One region of the Kitasatospora sp. NPDC127121 genome, then DNA from elsewhere that is predicted to be linked to it. Evidence: predicted binding sites of a transcription regulator. Region 1 holds the regulator's gene; each other region holds the start of a gene.
What was found. Region 1 encodes HrcA, which represses chaperone genes, less so after heat shock. Its sites were predicted from a motif close to TTNGCACTCNGNNNNNCNGAGTGCNAA; they were not measured.
Positions count from the first base shown of each region.

Region 2: groL (chaperonin GroEL) is a predicted target of HrcA. The motif match lies at 1,636-1,662, and genes of this name have one in related genera.
Region 3: ACFVHI_RS25020 (FmdB family zinc ribbon protein) is a predicted target of HrcA. The motif match lies at 2,787-2,813, and genes of this name have one in related genera.

Region 1 covers NZ_JBHXTQ010000010.1:16,211-22,671, forward strand. The annotation lists gene ACFVHI_RS08135 (S41 family peptidase) at 1-593, opposite strand, end outside; gene ACFVHI_RS08140 (16S rRNA (uracil(1498)-N(3))-methyltransferase) at 666-1,415, opposite strand; gene dnaJ (molecular chaperone DnaJ) at 1,528-2,667, opposite strand; gene hrcA (heat-inducible transcriptional repressor HrcA) at 2,744-3,778, opposite strand; gene htpX (zinc metalloprotease HtpX) at 4,042-4,962, shown strand; gene ACFVHI_RS08160 (hypothetical protein) at 5,034-5,618, shown strand; gene ACFVHI_RS08165 (DUF3097 domain-containing protein) at 5,643-6,461, shown strand, end outside.
Region 2 covers NZ_JBHXTQ010000042.1:14,894-21,354, forward strand. The annotation lists gene thrC (threonine synthase) at 1-370, shown strand, start outside; gene ACFVHI_RS21250 (MoaD/ThiS family protein) at 412-690, shown strand; gene ACFVHI_RS21255 (cold-shock protein) at 1,269-1,472, shown strand; gene groL (chaperonin GroEL) at 1,819-3,441, shown strand; gene ACFVHI_RS21265 (hypothetical protein) at 3,537-3,893, shown strand; gene ACFVHI_RS21270 (PadR family transcriptional regulator) at 4,004-4,387, shown strand; gene ACFVHI_RS21275 (hypothetical protein) at 4,384-5,376, shown strand; gene ACFVHI_RS21280 (copper homeostasis protein CutC) at 5,434-6,120, shown strand; gene ACFVHI_RS21285 (HelD family protein) at 6,178-6,461, opposite strand, start outside.
Region 3 covers NZ_JBHXTQ010000056.1:3,662-10,122, forward strand. The annotation lists gene ACFVHI_RS25010 (potassium/proton antiporter) at 1-911, shown strand, start outside; gene ACFVHI_RS25015 (MFS transporter) at 1,240-2,631, shown strand; gene ACFVHI_RS25020 (FmdB family zinc ribbon protein) at 2,825-3,157, shown strand; gene ACFVHI_RS25025 (hypothetical protein) at 3,456-3,719, shown strand; gene mscL (large conductance mechanosensitive channel protein MscL) at 3,750-4,169, shown strand; gene ACFVHI_RS25035 (hypothetical protein) at 4,180-4,419, opposite strand; gene ACFVHI_RS25040 (sigma-70 family RNA polymerase sigma factor) at 4,560-5,531, opposite strand; gene ACFVHI_RS25045 (phosphatase PAP2 family protein) at 5,997-6,461, shown strand, end outside.

The sequences.
Region 1 (6,461 bases):
GGCGAGTCGAGCTGGCCGTCCAACTCCTCGTGGACGCGGACGAATTCGTCCCGCCCGATCCACAACTTGCCCGCCCGGCCGCCCCGGTAGCGCTTCCACCAGGCCGGCTCGCGGTTGTTGACGGTGCCCAGCAGCACGCGGTCGCCGCCCGGCTCGAAGGCGAGCCCGCCGACCGGCCCGTACGGCAGCCGCACCGACTCGCCGCCGTCCAGCGGCACGGCGTGCGCCCAGCTGCGGCGCAGGGTCGCCTCACCGGCGGTGGTGAGGGCGATCGGGCGCCCGTCGGCCGTCCAGCCCCGCACCTCGGTCTGCTCGCTGCCCCAGTGGGTGAGCCGCCGGGACGGCCCGCCGTCCACCGGCACCACGTGCACCTCGGGCGCGCCGTCCCGGGTGGAGGTGAAGGCGATGTGCCGCCCGTCGGGGGCGAACCGGGGGTGCCGGACGGGCAGGTGATCGGCCGTCAGCCGCCAGGCCCGGCCACCGTCCAGCGGGGCCAGCCAGACGTCGTCCTCGGCGACGAAGGTGACCAGGTCACCGTGCAGATGGGGGTGGCGCAGGTAGGCGCCCGCAGAGGTGCTCAGGGGTTCCGTCACGCGGTCAGCGTAGGCACGCGCGCGCACGGCGCGGGCCGGTTCGGGCAGACTCCGACCGCACGGGCGGGCCGGCTACGACCAGCGGCCGGTGCGCCCCAGCAGCAGGGCGCCGGCGGCCACCCCGGCGGTGGAGGTGCGCAGCACCGAGGGGCCCAGCCGGTACGGCCCGGCGCCCGCCTCGGCGAACGCGGCCAGCTCCTCCGGGGAGACCCCGCCCTCCGGGCCGACCACCAGCACCACGTCCCCGGCCGCGGGCAGCGCGGCCAGCGCCAGCGGCTCGGCGCCCTCCTCGTGCAGCACGGCGGCGAACGCGGCCTGGGCCAGCAGCGGCGCCAGCTGCCGGGTGGTCGCCGGCTCGCGCACCTCGGGGAAGCGCAGCCGACGGGACTGCTTGCCGGCCTCCCGGGCGGTGGCCCGCCACTTGGCCAGCGCCTTGGCGCCCCGCTCGCCCTTCCACTGCGTGATGCAGCGCGAGGCGGCCCACGGGACGATCACGTCCACGCCGACCTCGGTCATGGTCTCCACCGCGAGCTCGCCGCGGTCGCCCTTGGGCAGCGCCTGGACGACGACGATCCGCGGCGCCGGCTCGGGCTCCCGGCGGACGGCGGCCACCGTGACGTCGATCGCGTCCTTGCCGAGCACCGCGGCGACCGTCCCGTCCACCCCGAGGCCCAGCCCGTCGGCGAGGGTCACCGCCTCGCCCGCCGCCAGCCGCTTCACCGCGGCCGCGTGCCGCCCCTCCGGCCCGTCGAGGCGCACCACGGAGCCGGGCGCGGCGGCGGCGATCCGCTCGGTCTCGACGACGAAGACGGGGGCGGTCATGCGGGGAACCTCCGGGGGGTGGGGCGGATCGGGAACGCGAAAGGGGCGCCGGGCAGAACCCGGCACCCCCGCGCGGACGGCCAGGGCCCGGCAAGCGGCCCCGGCCTAGGGCCTAGCGGCCGTTGAACGCGTCCTTGAGGCGCGAGAACAGGCCCTGCTGGCCCGGCGCGAACTGGCCGGACGGCCGCTCCTCGCCGCGCAGCACCGCGAGCCGGCGCAGCAGCTCCTCCTGCTCGGGGTCGAGCTTGGTGGGCGTCTGCACCTCGACATGCACTATCAGGTCGCCTCGGCCGCCGCCGCGCAGGTGCGTGATGCCGCGGCCGTGCAGCGGGATCGACTGGCCGGACTGGGTGCCGGGCCTGATGTCGAGCTCCTCCAGCCCGTCCAGGGTCTGCAGCGGCACCTGGGTGCCGAGGGACGCGGCCGTCATCGGGATGGTGACGGTGCAGTGCAGATCGTCCCCGCGCCGCTGGAAGACGGTGTGGGTGGTCTCGGCGATCTCGACGTACAGGTCGCCGGCCGGGCCGCCGCCGGGGCCGACCTCGCCCTCGCCGGCCAGCTGGATCCGGGTGCCGTTGTCGACACCGGCCGGGATCTTGACCGTCAGGGTGCGCCGGGCGCGGACCCTGCCGTCGCCGGCGCACTCCGGGCACGGGGTCGGCACGACCGTGCCGAAGCCCTGGCACTGCGGGCAGGGCCGGGAGGTCATGACCTGGCCCAGGAACGACCGGGTGACCTGGGACACCTCGCCCCTGCCGCGACACATGTCGCAGGTCTGCGCGGAGGTGCCGGGGGCCGCGCCCTCACCGCTGCACGTGGTGCAGGTGACGGCCGTGTCGACCTGGAGTTCCTTGGTGGTGCCGAAGGCGGCCTCCTCCAGGGTGATCTCCAGCCGGATCATGGCGTCCTGGCCGCGGCGGGTGCGCGAGCGCGGGCCGCGCTGGCCGGCCGCGGCGCCGAAGAAGGCGTCCATGATGTCGGAGAAGCCGAAGCCGGCCGCCCCCGCGCCGAAGCCGCCCGCGCCCCCGCCACCCGGCGAGAGCGGGTCACCGCCGAGGTCGTAGACCTGGCGCTTCTGCGGGTCGGAGAGCACCTCGTAAGCGGCGTTGATCTCCTTGAACCGCTCCTGCGTCTTCGGGTCCGGGTTGACGTCCGGGTGCAGTTCGCGTGCCAGGCGTCGGAAGGCCTTCTTGATCTCGTCCTGCCCCGCATCCCGTCGGACGCCGAGTACCGCGTAGTAGTCCGTGGCCACCAAATGCTCCGCTTGTTCCGCCTGTAGTAGTGCTGCGACTGGACACCGCCGTCAGAGGTTCCGACGGCGGCCTGTGCTACGACTCGGCCAGGATCTGGCCCACGTACCGCGCCACCGCACGCACCGCCCCCATTGTGCCCGGATAGTCCATCCGGGTCGGACCGATCACACCCAGTTTGGCCACGCTCTCGTCGCCCGAACCGTAACCGACCGACACCACCGAGGTGGAATTCAGCCCCTCGTAGGCGATCTCCCGCCCGATCCGGACCGTCATCGCGGCGTCCGCCGTCTCACCCAGGAGACGGAGCAGGACGACCTGCTCCTCCAGGGCTTCCAGCACCGGCTGGATGGTCAGGGGGAAGTCGTGCCCGAAGCGGGTCAGGTTGGCCGTGCCGGCCAGCATGATCCGCTCCTCGTTCTGCTCGGCGAGCGCTTCGAACAGCGTCGCCAGGACCGTGCTGACGGTCGGGCGGTCCGGCGGCTCGAAACCTGCCGGGAGCTCCTCCAGGAACCCCGGCACGTCCGGCAGCCGCTGGCCGACGGCCCGCGCGTTGATCCGGGCCCGCAGGTCCGCCAGGACCGTCTCGCCGACCGGGCCCGGGCAGTCGACCATCCGCTGCTCGACCCGGCCGGTGTTGGTGATCAGGACCAGCATCACCTTGGTCGGTGCCAGCGCCACCAGCTCGATGTGCCGGACGGTGGACCGCGACAGCGAGGGGTACTGCACCACCGCGACCTGCCGGGTGAGCTGGGCGAGCAGCCGCACCGTCCGCATGACCACGTCGTCCAGGTCGACGGCGCCGTCCAGGAAGTGCCGGATCGCCCGGCGCTCGGGGGCGCTCATCGGCTTGACCTCGGCGAGCTTGTCGACGAACAGGCGGTACCCCTTGTCGGTGGGGATGCGCCCGGCGCTGGTGTGCGGCTGGTGGATGTAACCCTCCTCCTCCAGCGCCGCCATGTCGTTGCGCACGGTCGCCGGGGAGACTCCGAGGTTGTGCCGCTCCACCAGGGCCTTGGAGCCGACCGGCTCCTCGGTGCCCACATAGTCCTGGACGATCGCGCGGAGCACGGCGAGCTTGCGGTCGTCCAGCTGGCGAACCTCACCGGCCATGGGGCACACACCTCCGTCTTCGCACGTTGTCCGTTCGTGTCACGCATGCTGCTGCCCGCTCCGGGAGGATCCCGGCTCCGGCACCCGCTTTGGCACTCTGAACCTGCGAGTGCCAAAACCGTACCTGCCAGTGTAAGGCCCGGGCCCAACGGCAGGAACGGCCCGGCCGGAGTGATCCTGCCCGCAGTTCCCGGCGCGGGGGTGGTGCCGCAGGGCCGTCCGGGTGGCAGCATCGAAGACGACGGCGAATGGAGGAGCAAGCAATGTCGAGCTCGGGCCAGCACACCCGTTTCGCGCCCGACCGCGGCCTGACCGGCCGCATGGTCGTGACGATGTTCGTGATCGGGCTGCTGTACGTCGGTTTCACCGGTCTGCTGATCGTGCTGCTGCGCGGCGCCTGGCCACTGATCGTCCTGATCTCCGGCGGGCTGTTCGTGGCCCAGTTCTGGTTCAGCGACAAGATCACCGAACGGGCGATGGGCGCCCACCAGGTGACCCCTGAGCAGTACCCGCAACTGCACGGCACCATCGACCGGCTCTGCGCGCTGGCCGACATGCCCAAACCCCGGGTGGCGGTCGCCGACAACGACATGCCGAACGCCTTCGCCACCGGCCGCAACCCGCAGAACGCCGTGGTGTGCGTCACCACCGGCCTGCTGCGCCGGCTGGAGCCCGAGGAACTGGAGGGCGTCCTCGCCCACGAGCTGTCCCACGTCGCCCACCGGGACGTCGCGGTGATGACCATCGCCGGCTTCCTCGGCGTCCTCGCCGGGGCCATGACCCGGATCGCCATGTACGGCGGGTTCATGGGCGGCAACCGCAACAACAACGACCAGAACGCGGCCATCGTCGCCCTGATCATCCCGCTGGTGTCGATGGTCGTCTACGCCATCAGCTTCCTGCTCACCCGGCTCCTGTCCCGCTACCGGGAACTCGCCGCCGACCGCGCCGCCGCCCAGCTCACCGGCCGGCCCAGCGCCCTCGCCTCCGCGCTCACCAAGGTCACCGGCCAGATCGCCGCCATCCCCAGCAAGGACCTGCGCCAGGCGCAGCCCTACAACGCCTTCTACTTCGCCCCCGCGCTGAGCGCCCGGGAGACCGCCTCGCAGCTGTTCTCCACCCACCCGACGCTGGAGAAGCGGCTCGCGGAGCTGGCGAAGATCTCCGAGCAGCTCGGCCGCTGAGGCCCCGGCCCCCTGCGGCCCTCCCGCCCCCCTCCTGGCTCCTCCCGACTCCCTCCCCCGAAAGGACCGCCGTGGGAATCCTGGACACCCTGTTCGGGCGCACCAAGCCCGTCAAGCCCGACCTCGACCAGCTGTTCGGCGTCCCGTCCGCCGCCCTCACCCTGGAGGCCGCGGCCGGGTTCACCCCCACCGGGCTCGGCTCGGTCTGCTTCGCCGCCGTCGAGGGCGCGGCCTTCGGCCAGGTCGAACAGCAGGTGCGGGCGCTGCTCGACGCCGACACCGAGCGCGGCGGCGTCCCGGTCGAGGCCTCCAAGGACGGCTACGGCTACTCCTGGCTGCTCGCCCGGCACACCCCCGAGGAACTGCCGGACCTGGTCAACGACCTGCACGCGGTCAACAGCGAGCTGGAGGCGAACGGCTTCGGGCCGCAGCTGCTCTGCTCGCTGGTCGGCTTCCGCAACCCGGGCGGGCAGTCGCTGGCCCTGGTCTACCTCTACAAGCGCGGCACCTTCTACCCCTTCGCCCCGATGCCCGGCGGCGGGGAGCGGCGCAACAGCCCGCTGGAGCTCCAGGTCAACGCGACGCTCGGGAACGACCTGCGGCTGGAGAAGGACCTCAGCCGCTGGTTCCCGGTCTGGGGCGCGCCGGGCCTCTGACGGTCCGTCCGTATAGTCGCTTTCATGCACAGCCGCCAGTACGGACCCGACCTGACCCCGCCGTGGAAGAAGCAGCAGCCCGCCCCGGAGGTGACCGCCGAACGGGACCTGGTGGTGGAGGAGGCCGCCACCGGCTTCTGCGGCGCGGTGGTGCGCTGCGAGAAGACCGCCGAGGGCTTCACCGTCACCCTGGAGGACCGCTTCGGCAAGCTCCGGGTGTTCCCGCTGGTGCCGCGCGGCTTCCTGCTGGAGGGCCGGACGGTCACCCTGGTGCGCCCGGCCGGCCCCGCCCCCTCCCGCACGCCGGGCCGCACCGCCTCCGGCTCGGTCGCCGTCCCCGGCGCCCGGGCCCGGGTCGCCCGCGAGTCGCGGATCTACGTCGAGGGCCGGCACGACGCCGAACTGGTCGAGCGGGTCTGGGGCGACGACCTGCGGATCGAGGGCGTGGTCGTCGAGTACCTGGAGGGCGTGGACGACCTGCCCGCGATCGTCGCCGACTTCGCCCCCGGCCCGGGCCGGCGCCTCGGCGTCCTGGTCGACCATCTGCTCCCCGGCACCAAGGAGCACCGCATCGCCGCCCAGGTCACCGGCGACGCCGTCCTGGTCGTCGGCCACCCGTACATCGACATCTGGCAGGCCGTGAAGCCCGCCTCCGTCGGCATCCCCGGCTGGCCCGCCGTCCCCCGCGGCGAGGAGTGGAAGGAGGGCGTCTGCCGCCGCCTCGGCTGGCCGGTGAACACCCCCGCCGCCTGGAAGCGGATCCTCTCCACGGTGGACAGCTACAAGGACCTGGAGCCGGAACTGCTGGGAAAGGTCGAGGAGTTGATCGACTTCGTGACGATT
Region 2 (6,461 bases), on a different contig from region 1:
CCGCCCGGTCAAGCCGGACACCATCGCCAAGTCGCTGGCGATCGGCAACCCGGCGGACGGCCCGTACGTGCTGGACATCGCCCGGCGCACCGGCGGCGCGGTCGAGGACGTCACCGACGCCGAGGTGGTGGACGCGATCCGGCTGCTGGCCCGGACCGAGGGCGTCTTCGCCGAGACCGCGGGCGGGGTGACCGTCGGCGTGCTGAAGAAGCTGGTGGAGACCGGCCAGCTGGACCCGGCCAAGGAGACCGTCGCGATCAACACCGGCGACGGCCTGAAGACCCTGGACGCCGTCGCCGGGGCCGGGATGACCGCCGTCATCCGCCCGACCCTGGCGTCCTTCCACGACGCCGGCCTCGCGTCCGCCTGAAACACCCCCCACCCCGCTGGGTCGCACCCGCTAGGAGAACCATGAGCGCCAACGTCCGTATCCCCACCATCCTGCGCACCTACACCGGCGGCGCCGCCGAGGTGGCCGCCGAGGGCGCCACCCTGGGCGAGGTCATCGCCGACCTGGAGAAGAACCACGCGGGGATCGCCGCCCGCATCCTGGACGACGCCGGCAAGCTGCGCCGTTTCGTCAACGTCTACGTGAACGACGACGACGTGCGCTTCGCCGAGGGCCTGGCGACCGGGATCGCGGCCGGCGCCAGCGTCTCGATCATCCCGGCGGTGGCCGGCGGTTGCTGAGCCGCGCCCCGATCCGGGCACTCCGCCCGAGCCGTTCGTCCGACCGGCCGTTCGCGCGTACGGAATTCCGTTCTCCGTACGCACGGACGGCCGGCCGCATTTCGGCGGGAATATGGCGGGGTCAAGTCGGAGTAGAGTGTGGCTCGGTTGGGAACAGGGCTTCCCCTCATCCTCACCCGCGAATCGCCGGACGGTCGTCCGGCCGCTGAGACCGGTCGGATGCCTGGGCCGTGAAACATGTCAGGCAGATGTCAGAATTCCCGCGGGGATTTGTAGTAATCCGTCCGCTATGTCCGGCGTGAAATGCCGAATTCCTCCCGCTTTCGCCCGTCCTGCCCCTTGGCGCGGTGCCGGAATTCCCCGCAGCTGACCCTGTTGCAGAGGGCGTCGATCCGGATACATTCAGCCGCGGTCGACGTAATCACCCGCTCACAGGGCGCCGTCAGGCACCCCCGGCGGAGGACTGCGGCGTGCACGGCTGCGCCCAGGGGGGGTTCCCCGGGCCGGCCTTCAAACCAGACCCGGGCCCGCGACCTGCGGGCGCGTGAAGGGCCAGCACAGCACTAGGGGAGTTCGGAATGGCTCAGGGCACCGTCAAGTGGTTCAACGCGGAGAAGGGCTACGGCTTCATCGCGGTCGACGGTGGTGCGGACGTCTTCGTCCACTACAGCGCGATCCAGATGGACGGCTACCGCACCCTCGAGGAGGGCCAGCGGGTCGAGTTCGAGATCTCCCAGGGACAGAAGGGCCCGCAGGCGGACATGGTCCGCGCCGCGGTGTGACCCCCTTCCGACCCCAGGAGCTCGGCGCGGCCCACGGCTGGTGACCACTCGCTTCTCGACGGGCCCGTACGACACACGTCGTGCGGGCCCGTCGGCGTTCCCCGGCGGGGAGTTGCGCGGGTCGGCGGGAGCGCCCCGGACGGCTCGCGGGATCGCGATTGGGCTTGCACTCGACCACCCGGAGTGCTAATCATTGGCGTTAGCACTCACAGCGTGAGAGTGACAGCGGACCGGGTCGGTGAGGCCCCCGGGAGCGGTAGGGGAAAGGACCCCCGCACACCAGGGCCGTCCGTCGCGGGCACCCCTTGGTCCGAGCAGTCGACCGTGTCCCGGAGGACCACTTCTGATGGCCAAGATCATCGCCTTTGATGAGGAAGCTCGCCGCGGCCTTGAGCGTGGCATGAACCAGCTCGCCGACGCAGTGAAGGTCACGCTCGGCCCCAAGGGTCGCAACGTCGTGCTGGAGAAGAAGTGGGGCGCCCCCACGATCACCAACGACGGTGTCTCCATCGCCAAGGAGATCGAGCTCGAGGACCCCTACGAGAAGATCGGCGCGGAGCTCGTCAAGGAGGTCGCCAAGAAGACCGACGACGTCGCGGGTGACGGCACCACCACCGCCACCGTGCTCGCCCAGGCCCTGGTTCGCGAGGGTCTGCGCAACGTCGCCGCCGGCGCCAACCCGATGGCCCTGAAGCGCGGCATCGAGAAGGCCGTCGCCGCCGTCTCCGACCAGCTGCTGGCCCAGGCCAAGGACGTGGAGACCAAGGAGCAGATCGCCTCCACCGCCTCCATCTCGGCCGCCGACACCCAGATCGGCGAGCTCATCGCCGAGGCCATGGACAAGGTCGGCAAGGAAGGCGTCATCACCGTCGAGGAGAGCAACACCTTCGGTCTGGAGCTTGAGCTCACCGAGGGCATGCGCTTCGACAAGGGCTACATCTCCGCCTACTTCGCGACCGACCTGGAGCGCATGGAGGCGACGTTCGAGGACCCGTACATCCTCATCGCCAACTCCAAGATCGGCTCGGTCAAGGACCTGCTGCCGCTGCTGGAGAAGGTCATGCAGAGCGGCAAGCCGCTCGTCATCATCGCCGAGGACGTCGAGGGCGAGGCCCTGTCGACCCTGGTCGTGAACAAGATCCGCGGCACCTTCAAGTCCGTCGCCGTCAAGGCCCCGGGCTTCGGCGACCGCCGCAAGGCCATGCTCGGCGACATCGCCATCCTCACCGGTGGCACCGTGATCTCCGAGGAGGTCGGCCTCAAGCTGGAGAACGCCGGCATCGACCTGCTGGGCACCGCCCGCAAGGTGGTCATCACCAAGGACGAGACCACCATCGTCGACGGTGGCGGTGACAGCGAGCAGGTCGCCGGCCGCGTGAACCAGATCCGCGCCGAGATCGAGAACAGCGACTCGGACTACGACCGCGAGAAGCTCCAGGAGCGCCTCGCCAAGCTGGCCGGCGGCGTGGCCGTCATCAAGGCCGGCGCGGCCACCGAGGTGGAGCTCAAGGAGCGCAAGCACCGCATCGAGGACGCCGTCCGCAACGCGAAGGCCGCCGTCGAGGAGGGCATCGTCGCCGGTGGTGGCGTCGCGCTGCTGCAGGCCTCGGTCGCCTTCGACAAGCTGGAGCTGGAGGGCGACGAGGCCACCGGTGCCAACATCGTCAAGGTCGCGCTGGAGGCCCCGATCAAGCAGATCGCGACCAACGCCGGCCTGGAGGGTGGCGTCGTGGTGGAGAAGGTGCGCAACCTTCCCGCCGGTCACGGCCTGAACGCGGCCACCAACACCTACGTCGACCTGATCGCCGAGGGCATCATCGACCCGGCCAAGGTGACCCGCTCCGCGCTGCAGAACGCCGCCTCCATCGCGGCGCTGTTCCTCACCACCGAGGCCGTCATCGCCGACAAGCCGGAGAAGGCCGCTGCGGCCGCCGGCGGCGGCATGCCGGGCGGTGACATGGACTTCTGATCCTGATCGCACCGATCGGATCAGTTGGTTCCTGATCGTGTGGGCGGTCCCCTTCGGGGGGCCGCCCACACGGCGTTCTACCGGAGAATGGACAGATGGCTTCCGACGACATCGAGACCGCGCTGCACAACGCGCGGGCGCTGATCCTGGCCGACCTCACCGCGCGGGACGTGGCGGACGCCGCCGTCGTCTCCCTGGTGGAGCAGGCCGTGACGCACCGCCGCTGGTGGCTGGAGCAGTGGCCGGACGGCACCGAGTACGTGCTCGGGCTGGTCGCCCAGGACGTCCAGGACGCGCTGCTGGAGGCGTACGGGCGCTGGCCGCTGTGCACCGCCTGCGCAGCCGACGGGGACCCGCACGCGCTCGGCGTGGAGCCGGAGCTGGGGCCGGAGCCGCACTGGGTGTGCGGCAAGCAGGGTGCGGTGGTCGCGCCGGTGGGGGAGCTCTCCTAGCCAGCTCCTGGCCCGCTCCTGGTCCGCTCCCAGCCGACTCGTGGTCCGCGTGGTGGACCGGGCGGCGGGAGTACTGGACCTATAGGTAGGTTGACGATATATGTAGTCGTATGACTGAACGCTCGATGCAGGAGCCGACGCTGCTGCTGCTCACCGCCCTGGCGGACGCCCCGAGACACGGCTACGCCCTCATCCAGGAGATCGCCGCGATCTCCGAGGGCCGGGTCAAGATGCGCACCGGCACCCTGTACGGCGCCCTCGACCGGCTGCTCCAGCAGGGGCTGATCGAGGTCGCCGCGGAGGAGGTCGTGGACGGGAGGGCGCGGCGCAGCTACGCGCTGACCAGCGTCGGCCGGGAGGCGCTGGCCTCCGAGGCGGAGCGGCTGCGGGCCGTCGCCACCGAGGCGGAGCGCCGTCTCGCGAACGTCCTGTCGGCGCTGCAGGGAAAGCCGGAGCCGGAGGGGAAGTCGATGATGAGGGGGTTCTTCGCATGACCACACCCATGACCACGCCGACGATGGGGGCGCCTTCGACCGCGCTGCGGGCGGCGCTGCAGTTCTACCCGCCGCGCTACCGCCGGGAGCGCGGCGAGGAACTGGCCGCGGTGTTCGCCGACACCACGGCGGAGGCCGGCCGCTCGGCCGTCGCCCGCGAGGCGTTCGACCTGGCCGCGTACGGGCTGCGGGTGCGGCTCGGGCTGACCGGCTCCTCGCTGGCCGGGCGGGTGCTCGCGCTGGCCGCGCCGATGGTCGCCGGGGCGCTGGCCGGTGCGGCCCTGGTGCCGTGGGTGAGCGATGCGGAGCGGGCCGCCCATCGGCTGACCTGGGACGACTCGTACCTCACGTACGCCCTGACCATCGCGCCGCCGGTGATCGCGCTGCTGCTCGCGGTGGCCGTCGTGACGGGGCGCTGGACGGCGGTGCGGGTCATCTCGCTGGTCCAGGCCGTCTCCGCGCTGTTCGTGCTGGCGAAGGCCGTCGTGCTGCCGCCGGAGTTCGACCTCTGGGGGGTGGGGGACAGCAGCGTGGCCACCATGCCGTTCGTGCTGGGGGCGCTGCTGCTGGCCGCGGCGCCGACGGAGTTGCTGCCCAGGGCCTCCTGGCGTTCCGGCGGGCTGGCGCTGGCCTCGGTCCTCGGGGGCGGGCTGCTGGTGGCGCTCCAGCACTGGGGCGACTCGACCTTCCCGCTGGACATGCAGTGGTTCGCGGTGCTGCTGATCGGGCCGCTGCTGCTGACCTTCACCGCGCTGCGCGGCCGGGTGCTGCCGGCGGCCGTCGGGGTCGCGGTGCTGTCGCTGACGATGTTCGCGGGCCTGTTCAACATCTGGCGCGAGGGCCGCGGGTTCTGGCACGTGCTGCCGATGGCGGCGCCGGTGCTGCTGCTCCTGGTGGCGGCCGCGGTGGCGGTGCGCCGGATCGGGACCGGCGACGGGCTCGGCGGACGGTTCGGCGGGGGCTCCGGGAAGGGGCGCAGCCTGGCGTGACCCGGGGGCTGGGGCGAAGTGCTCGCCGGGCCCGGCCGGATGTGGCAACCTACTGATATGTCTAGACCAATTTTCGAAGTCATCGCGCTGACGCCCCAGGACGCCCAGGCTGCCGAGTCGGGCGGCGCCGACCGGCTCGAACTGGTCACCGACATGGCCGCGGACGGGCTCACCCCGCCCGTCGAGGACTTCGCCCGGATCCGGGCCGCCGTCGACATCCCGCTGCGCGTAATGCTCCGGATCCAGGACGGCTTCGCGCCCGGCGGCCTGGACGAACTGGCCGCCCTGGCCGCCGCGTTGCGGGCCGAGGGCGCCGAGGAGTTCGTCTTCGGCTTCCTCCACGCCGACGGTGCCGTCGACCTGGCCGCCACCGCCGCCGTCGCCGAGGCGGTGGCCGGCTGCCGCTGGACCTTCCACCGGGCGATCGACCACAGCGCCGACCGGGCCGCCCTGCGGGCCGCCGTCGGCGCGCTGCCCGGGCTGGACACCTTCCTCACCTCGGGCGCGGCCGCCGGCGTCGACGCCGGGCACGAGGTGCTGCTGGCGGACCTCGCCCGCGCGGGCGAGCCCGGGTACGGGCAGCGGATCCTGATCGGCGGCGGCCTGCGGGCCGAACACCTGAAGGGGCTGCGGGCCGAGGGCTTCGACGGCTTCCACGTCGGCGGCGCGGTGCGGGCCGACGGCTGGCGGACGCCGGTGGACGCGGCCAAGGTCGCCGAGTGGCGGGCCCTGATCGACGCCTGAGCGCGCGCGGCGGGCGGGGGCCGGTCCCGGTGGGGCCGGCCCCCGCTGCCCGGTTCCTCAGTGCAGCTGCGCGGGCAGCGGCTCGCCGTGCAGCACCGTCAGGCCGGAGACGGCACGGGTGAGCGCCACGTACAGCCGCCGCAGGCCGGTCCGCTCGTCCGGCTCGCCCGCGACCACCGCGGCCGGCTCGTCCAGCACCACGTAGTCGTACTCCAGGCCCTTGGCCAGCGAGGCCGGGACGAGCGTCAGCCGGGCCTCGGCGCTGGTCTCGGCGCCGGGGGACAGGTACGGCAGGCCGGCCGCGGTCAGCGCCTCGGCGAGCGCCGGGATCCGGGCGTCGG
Region 3 (6,461 bases), on a different contig from region 1:
CGATCGGCGCGGCGGTCGGCTTCGCGGTCGGCAAGCTCGGCGCGTACGGGATCAAGCACGTCGCGCTGCCCTCCTCCGGCCTGTACCCGATCGCCGTGATGGCGCTGACCGTGCTCGCCTACGCGGGCGGCGCGCTGCTGCACGGCTCCGGCTTCCTCGCCGTCTACATCTGCGCGGTGATCCTCGGCAACGCCAAGCTGCCGCACGGCCCGGCCGTCCGGGGCTTCGCCGACGGCCTGGCCTGGATCGGGCAGATCGGCATGTTCGTGCTGCTCGGCCTGCTCTGCACGCCCGAGACCATGGGCTCCGCGGTGGTCCCCGCGCTGGTGATCGGCGGCGTGCTGGTCTTCCTGGCCCGGCCGCTGTCCGTGGTGCTGACGCTGACCCCGTTCAAGGTGCCGGGCCGGGAACAGGCGCTGCTCAGCTGGGCCGGACTGCGCGGGGCGGTGCCCATCGTGCTGGCGACCATCCCGCTGGTGTCGGGCGCGCCGAAGGCCCAGGACGTCTTCAACATCGTCTTCATCCTGGTCGTCGTCTTCACCCTGCTCCAGGGCCCGACCCTGCCCTGGGTGGCCAAGCAGCTGCGGATCGGCGAGGGCTCGATGGGCCAGGACCTCGACATCGAGTCCGCCCCGCTGGAGAAGCTGCACGGGCACCTGCTGTCGGTCACGCTCTCCCCCGGCTCCCGGATGTCCGGCGTGGAGGTCAGCGAGCTGCGGCTGCCCAAGGGGGCCGCCGTCACCCTGGTGGTGCGGGAGGGCAGCTCCTTCGTGCCGGACAAGGCGACGGTGCTGCGCGGCGGGGACGAACTGCTGGTGGTCACCACCGACGAGGTCGGCGAGGCGGCCGAGCGGCGGCTGCGGGCCGTGGACAAGGGCGGCAAGCTCGCGGGGTGGCTGCACGGGCGGTGAGCCCGGCGGGTGGGCGGCGGGTGGTGACCGGAAGACCGGAAGGCCTCACCCGCTGTTCACCTTCGATGGGCAGGACAATTTTGGACGTGCCTTGTAGTCTGGGGATTCGCGCGACATCTACGCGCGTATATGTATGATGGTCAGATCACACCCAGCATCTGCCTGAAGCAGAGTTGGCGCGACCGTTCGGCGGCCGCGGTCCGGACCTCGGCCACCACGCCGGTCCGGCCCGGTATCTACCCCGGTCGACGCGCGAGAGGACGACTCTCGGCGCCGTCGGGGCCACCCCATGCCCTGCCGCGCTACCAGGCAGCAGGAAGGACCGACCGTGACGGCCCGCCGAACGGTCGACGACCCCGCGGACACCGCGACCCCGCGTGACACCGCCAACGCCACCCCCGCCGACGGCACCGCCGGTGCCGTCGACACCCCCGCCCCCGTGCGGGTCGGGTACGGCGCACTGCTGCGCACGCCCGGCGCCTGGACGTTCCTGGCACCGGCGTTCCTCGCGCGGCTGCCGTACGCGATGCTCAGCATGGGCATCCTGCTGCTCGTCAAGGACACCCACGGCTCGTACGGCACCGCGAGCACCGTCGCGGCCGTCGCCGCCGTCGCCCAGGCCCTGATCGGCCCGCAGACCGGCCGGCTCGCCGACCGGTACGGCCAGACCGCCGTCCTCGTCCCGACCGTCGTGGTGCACGCCGCCTCGGTCGGCGCGCTGATCGCGCTGGCGCTCGGCCACGCACCGGCCTGGAGCCTGTTCCTGGCCGCCGTCCCGGCCGGCGCGAGCGTTCCGCAGATCGGCGCCATGGTCCGGGCCCGCTGGATCGCCGAGTTCACCGCGGACGGCGCGTCCGCCTCGTCCGCGGCCAAGGTGGGCACCGCGTTCGCCTTCGAGTCCGTGACGGACGAGTTCACCTTCGTGATCGGCCCGATCCTGGCCACCGCCGTCGCCACCACGGTCAGCCCCTCGGCCGGGCTGATCGCCGAGGCCACGCTGACCCTCGTCGGCGGCCTGGCCTTCGCCGCCCAGCGGCGCACCGCGCCCGCCCGGGCGCTGCCCCAGCCCGGCGTGCGACGCGCCTCCGCGCTCGCCTCCCCCGGCGTCCGGCTGCTGGCCGGGGCCTTCCTCGGGGTGGGCGCCGTGTTCGGCGGCATGCAGGTCTCGGTGAACGCCTTCGCCGACTCGGTCGGGCAGCACGGCGCCGCCGGCACCGTGTACGGGATCTTCGCCGGCGGCTCGATGGTGGCCGGCGTGCTGTACGGCGTGATCGCCTGGCGGCGGTCCGTGCAGCAACGGATGGTCATGAGCTACGCCCTGCTGGTGCTGGGCTGCTCCACGCTGTGGGCGATGCCCAACCTGGTCGCGCTCGCCGCCGCCGGACTGGTCTGCGGCCTGGCCATCGCGCCGACCCTGATCAGCGGCTACACCCTGGTCGAGACCCTCGTCGCGGACGGCGCCAAGACCGAGGCGTTCACCTGGCTGACCGGCGCCATCGGCCTCGGCCTGGCGGTCGGCCAGATGATCGCCGGGCAGCTGATCGACGGCCACGGGCCGTCCAGCGGGTTCCTGGTGCCGGTGGCCGGCGCCGGCCTGGGCCTGATCGCGCTGGTGTCGCTGCGGCACCTGCTGACCGCGCCGAGCGGGCCTGGTCAGGTCGTCGCGGCCGCACCGGAGCTCGGCGCCGCGGCGCAGCTGGTGGGCGCGGCCAAGGGCTGAGCGGGCACGCGGTGGCGCACCGCGCGAAGCCGTGGGCGGCGCGCGGTGGAAGCCGCGCGGATCCGCGGTGGAGAAGTGTGCGCGGCTCGGCCACGGCTCATCTCACATCGGAGTCGCTGGACTGATTCAGCGGAATGCCGCATCATTGACCATCGTTAGCACTCATCAGGCGAGAGTGCCAGGAGGAAGACAAGTGCCCACGTACCAGTACCAGTGCACCGAGTGCGGCAACGGCCTGGAGGCGGTGCAGAAGTTCACCGACGAGGCGCTGACCACGTGCCCCGACTGCCAGGGACGGCTCCGCAAGGTCTTCTCGGCCGTGGGCGTCGTGTTCAAGGGCTCGGGCTTCTACCGCACCGACAGCCGCTCGTCCTCCAGCAGCACGGTGGGCGCAGGCTCCTCCGGTAGCTCCTCGGCGGCGTCGTCCGGCTCGACCCCGGCGTCGTCCTCGACGTCGTCGACGTCCTCGTCCTCCGGTTCTTCGAGCTCTTCCAGCTCCTCCAGCCCGGCTCCGGCCGCGAGCTGAGCTCGGCGCCGGACGCACACAGCGCATCGACAAGGCCCGCCACCCCGCGTTCTCCGCGGGGCGGCGGGCCTTCGTCGTCCCTGCTCGCTGTCACCACTCGCCGCCCCGGTTCGTCAGCCCCGGCGGGCCGGATGCACTCGTGCGGGTGTACGAATTCATCCACAGGGCCCGAGTTGTCCACAGGCTGCGGATAACGGCTTTCCGGGGCGGGGCGCGGCGCACATCGTAGGGGTCGCCGGAGAACGACCGGCCCGCACAGGGGCGGCCCCCCACGACCTCGGTGGTGACCATGACGACGATGAGCCTCTCCGTACCGCTGCCCGCACCCGCCGTACCGCCCCGGCGGGAGGTGCCGTGCTTCCCGCCGATCCGGCGCGGGGCCGGCGGGTGGCACCGCTGGCGGCACGCCGTACGGCGCCGGGCCGGGGTGCCCGCGCTGGTGCTGCTCGCGGTGGCCGCGGCGCTCGCGGTCGGGCCCGCACGGGCCGGGCTGCCGTCGCCGCCGGGCGGCCCGGTGGGCCGGACGGGTTGTCAATCCGGACCAACGGAAGATCACCCGTAACCGGGCAACGACTTCGTCGTTCACGGCGGCATGAAAGGCTTCAAGGAATTCCTGCTGCGTGGAAACGTCGTCGAACTCGCCGTCGCCGTCGTCATCGGCGCGGCCTTCACCAACATCGTCAACGCCTTCGTCAAGGGCGTCATCAATCCGATCGTCGGCGTCTTCGGAACGAAGGACCTGGCGTCCTACAGCTCCTGCCTCAAGGGGCCCTGCGAGCTGAACGCCACCGGCGAGGTCACGTCCGGGATCCTCATCCTGTGGGGATCGGTGCTCAGCGCCCTGCTGCAGTTCCTGATCACGGCGGCCGTCGTCTACTTCGTCCTGATCGTGCCCATGAACAGGCTGGCCGCCAGGCGGAAGAGCACCGCCGAGACGCTGGCGGAGGCCGAGGCCAAGGAGGTCCAACTGCTCACCGAGATCCGCGACGCGCTGGTCGCCCCGCAGCGCTGAGCGCCGCGCCTCAGTCCCCGTGGTGCGGCGGGCGCTGGCTCAGGTACCAGTCCAGCCCCCGCCCACCGCTCTCCCCCGCCCCGGGGCGCTCACCCCAGCCGGTGTCGGTGTCGTCCCGGGACTGCTGGTCCAGCGGGTCCCGGAAGACCAGCCGGGCCTTCGGCGCCGCCGGCCGCTCCTCCCGTCCCTGCTGCTCCCCCTGTCCCTGCTCCCGCGCCTGCCCCTGCCCCTGCTCGCTCACCCTGCTCACTTCCGCTTCCCGTCGACTGCCGTCCGGATCGTCCTGTCCCTCCAGCCTAAGAGCCCCGCGGAACACCCCGGGCCCTGGTGCGGAGTGCTCCGCACCAGGGCCCGGGGCGGGGATGGAGCCGCAGGCAGTTGCTCGGGTTCTCAGGCGGCCTCGAAGCCCGCGTGGTCGGCGATCTTCTTCAGCTCGGCCAGCGCGTGCTTCTCGATCTGGCGGATCCGCTCGCGGGTGAGGCCGTGCTGCTTGCCCACCTCGGTGAGGGTGCGCTCGCGGCCGTCCTCCATCCCGTAGCGGGAGCGGATGATCGAGGCCGTGCGGTCGTCCAGCCGCCCGATCAGGCCGTCCAGCTCCTCGCGGCGGAGCATGACCATCACGGCGTCCTCGGGGGACGTCGCCCCGGTGTCCTCGACCAGGTCGCCGAACTGGGTCTCGCCCTCGTCGTCGACCGCCATGTTGAGGCTGACCGGGTCGCGGGCCCAGTCCAGCACGTCCTTGATCCGGGCCTCGGTGGTGTCCAGCTCGGCCGCGATCTCGGCCGGCTCGGCCTCCCGGCCCAGCTCCTTGGACTTCTCCCGCTGCACCCGCCGGATCCGCCCCAGCTCCTCGACCAGGTGCACGGGCAGCCGGATGGTGCGGGACTGGTCGGCGATCGACCGGGTGATCGCCTGCCGGATCCACCAGGTGGCATAGGTGGAGAACTTGAAACCCTTGGCGTAGTCGAACTTCTCGACGGCGCGCACCAGGCCGGCGTTGCCCTCCTGGATGAGGTCCAGCAGCGGAAGGCCGCTGCGCGGGTACCGGCGGGCGACCGCCACCACGAGCCGGAGGTTCGAACGGATGAAGACGTCCTTGGCGCGCTCGGCGTCCTCGGCTATCGCCTCCAGTTCCTCGCGCTTCACGCCGTCGGGGAACACGCCCTGCTCCAGCAGGTGCTGGGCGTACACGCCGGCCTCGATCCGCAGTGAGAGCTCGACCTCCTCGGCGGCATCGAGCAGGGGTGTCCTGGCGATCTCGTCGAGGTACATACCGACCAGGTCGCGGTCGGCCTCAAGGTTGGTCGGGCGGGCCGCGCGAGTCCGGTCGGCCCTGTCGCGAACGACGGCACGGGTGGCCATGCTTGCTCCCTTTGCTGGAATTGCCGAGGTCTGCCTGCCTGCCCCCCGAGAGGGCAAGAAATGCGGGCCCCGCGGGGCTCACACGTAACGATCCAACGAACAGAATCCGGACAACATTCCCAAGTTACTCAGATTCTTCCCCGTGATGCAGTATGCTGCCGGTTTTCACCCCGGCTATGGACACTAGGTGACCGGTCGAGCACCTTCGGTGTCGTTTTCGCGACTGCTTTTGAGCACTTCCGTCACGCCCCGCACACGCGCCCGCCGCCCCGCCGGCCGCCATACAGGGTGAAACCCGCGAACGGGCACGCGCGTTCCCGCGCACCCCCGCCTTCCATCCCCGCCTTCCATCCCCGCCTTCCACTGGCGCCCGCCCCCGGCGTACGCAGGTTCTCCCCACAAACGATGCCGAATCGCTATCACCCGTGGTCCTGATCGGCCCGGGACACTGGGAAGGTGTCAGCCATGCACCTGACCAACAGCTCGACCACCGTCACTGCGCGTCACCGCCGCCTCTTGCGGGATTCGGCGCTCGCGGTGGTCTGTGCCGCGCTGTTCGGCCTCCTGGCCGCCCTGGTGACCCGGCACTGGCATCCGCTGGAACAGCTCGACCAGAGCTGGATCGGCGAACTGCACACCTTCGCCCGGCAGCACCGGATCTGGACCGCCTCGGTGCAGACGCTCTCCGACATCGGCGGCACGGTCACGATGCGCACCCTGCTCGGCATCGCGGCCGTCTGGCTGTGGCTGATCGGCGCCCGGGTCCTGGCCGGCTGGGTGGCCGCCCAGACCCTGGTCGGCTGGGGCGGCCAGTGGGCGCTGAAGCTGGCCGTCGGCCGCCAACGCCCCTCCTTCACCGACCCGGTCTCGCACGCCGGCGGCCCGGCCTTCCCCTCCGGGCACGCCATGGCCTCAGCGATCACCTGCGCG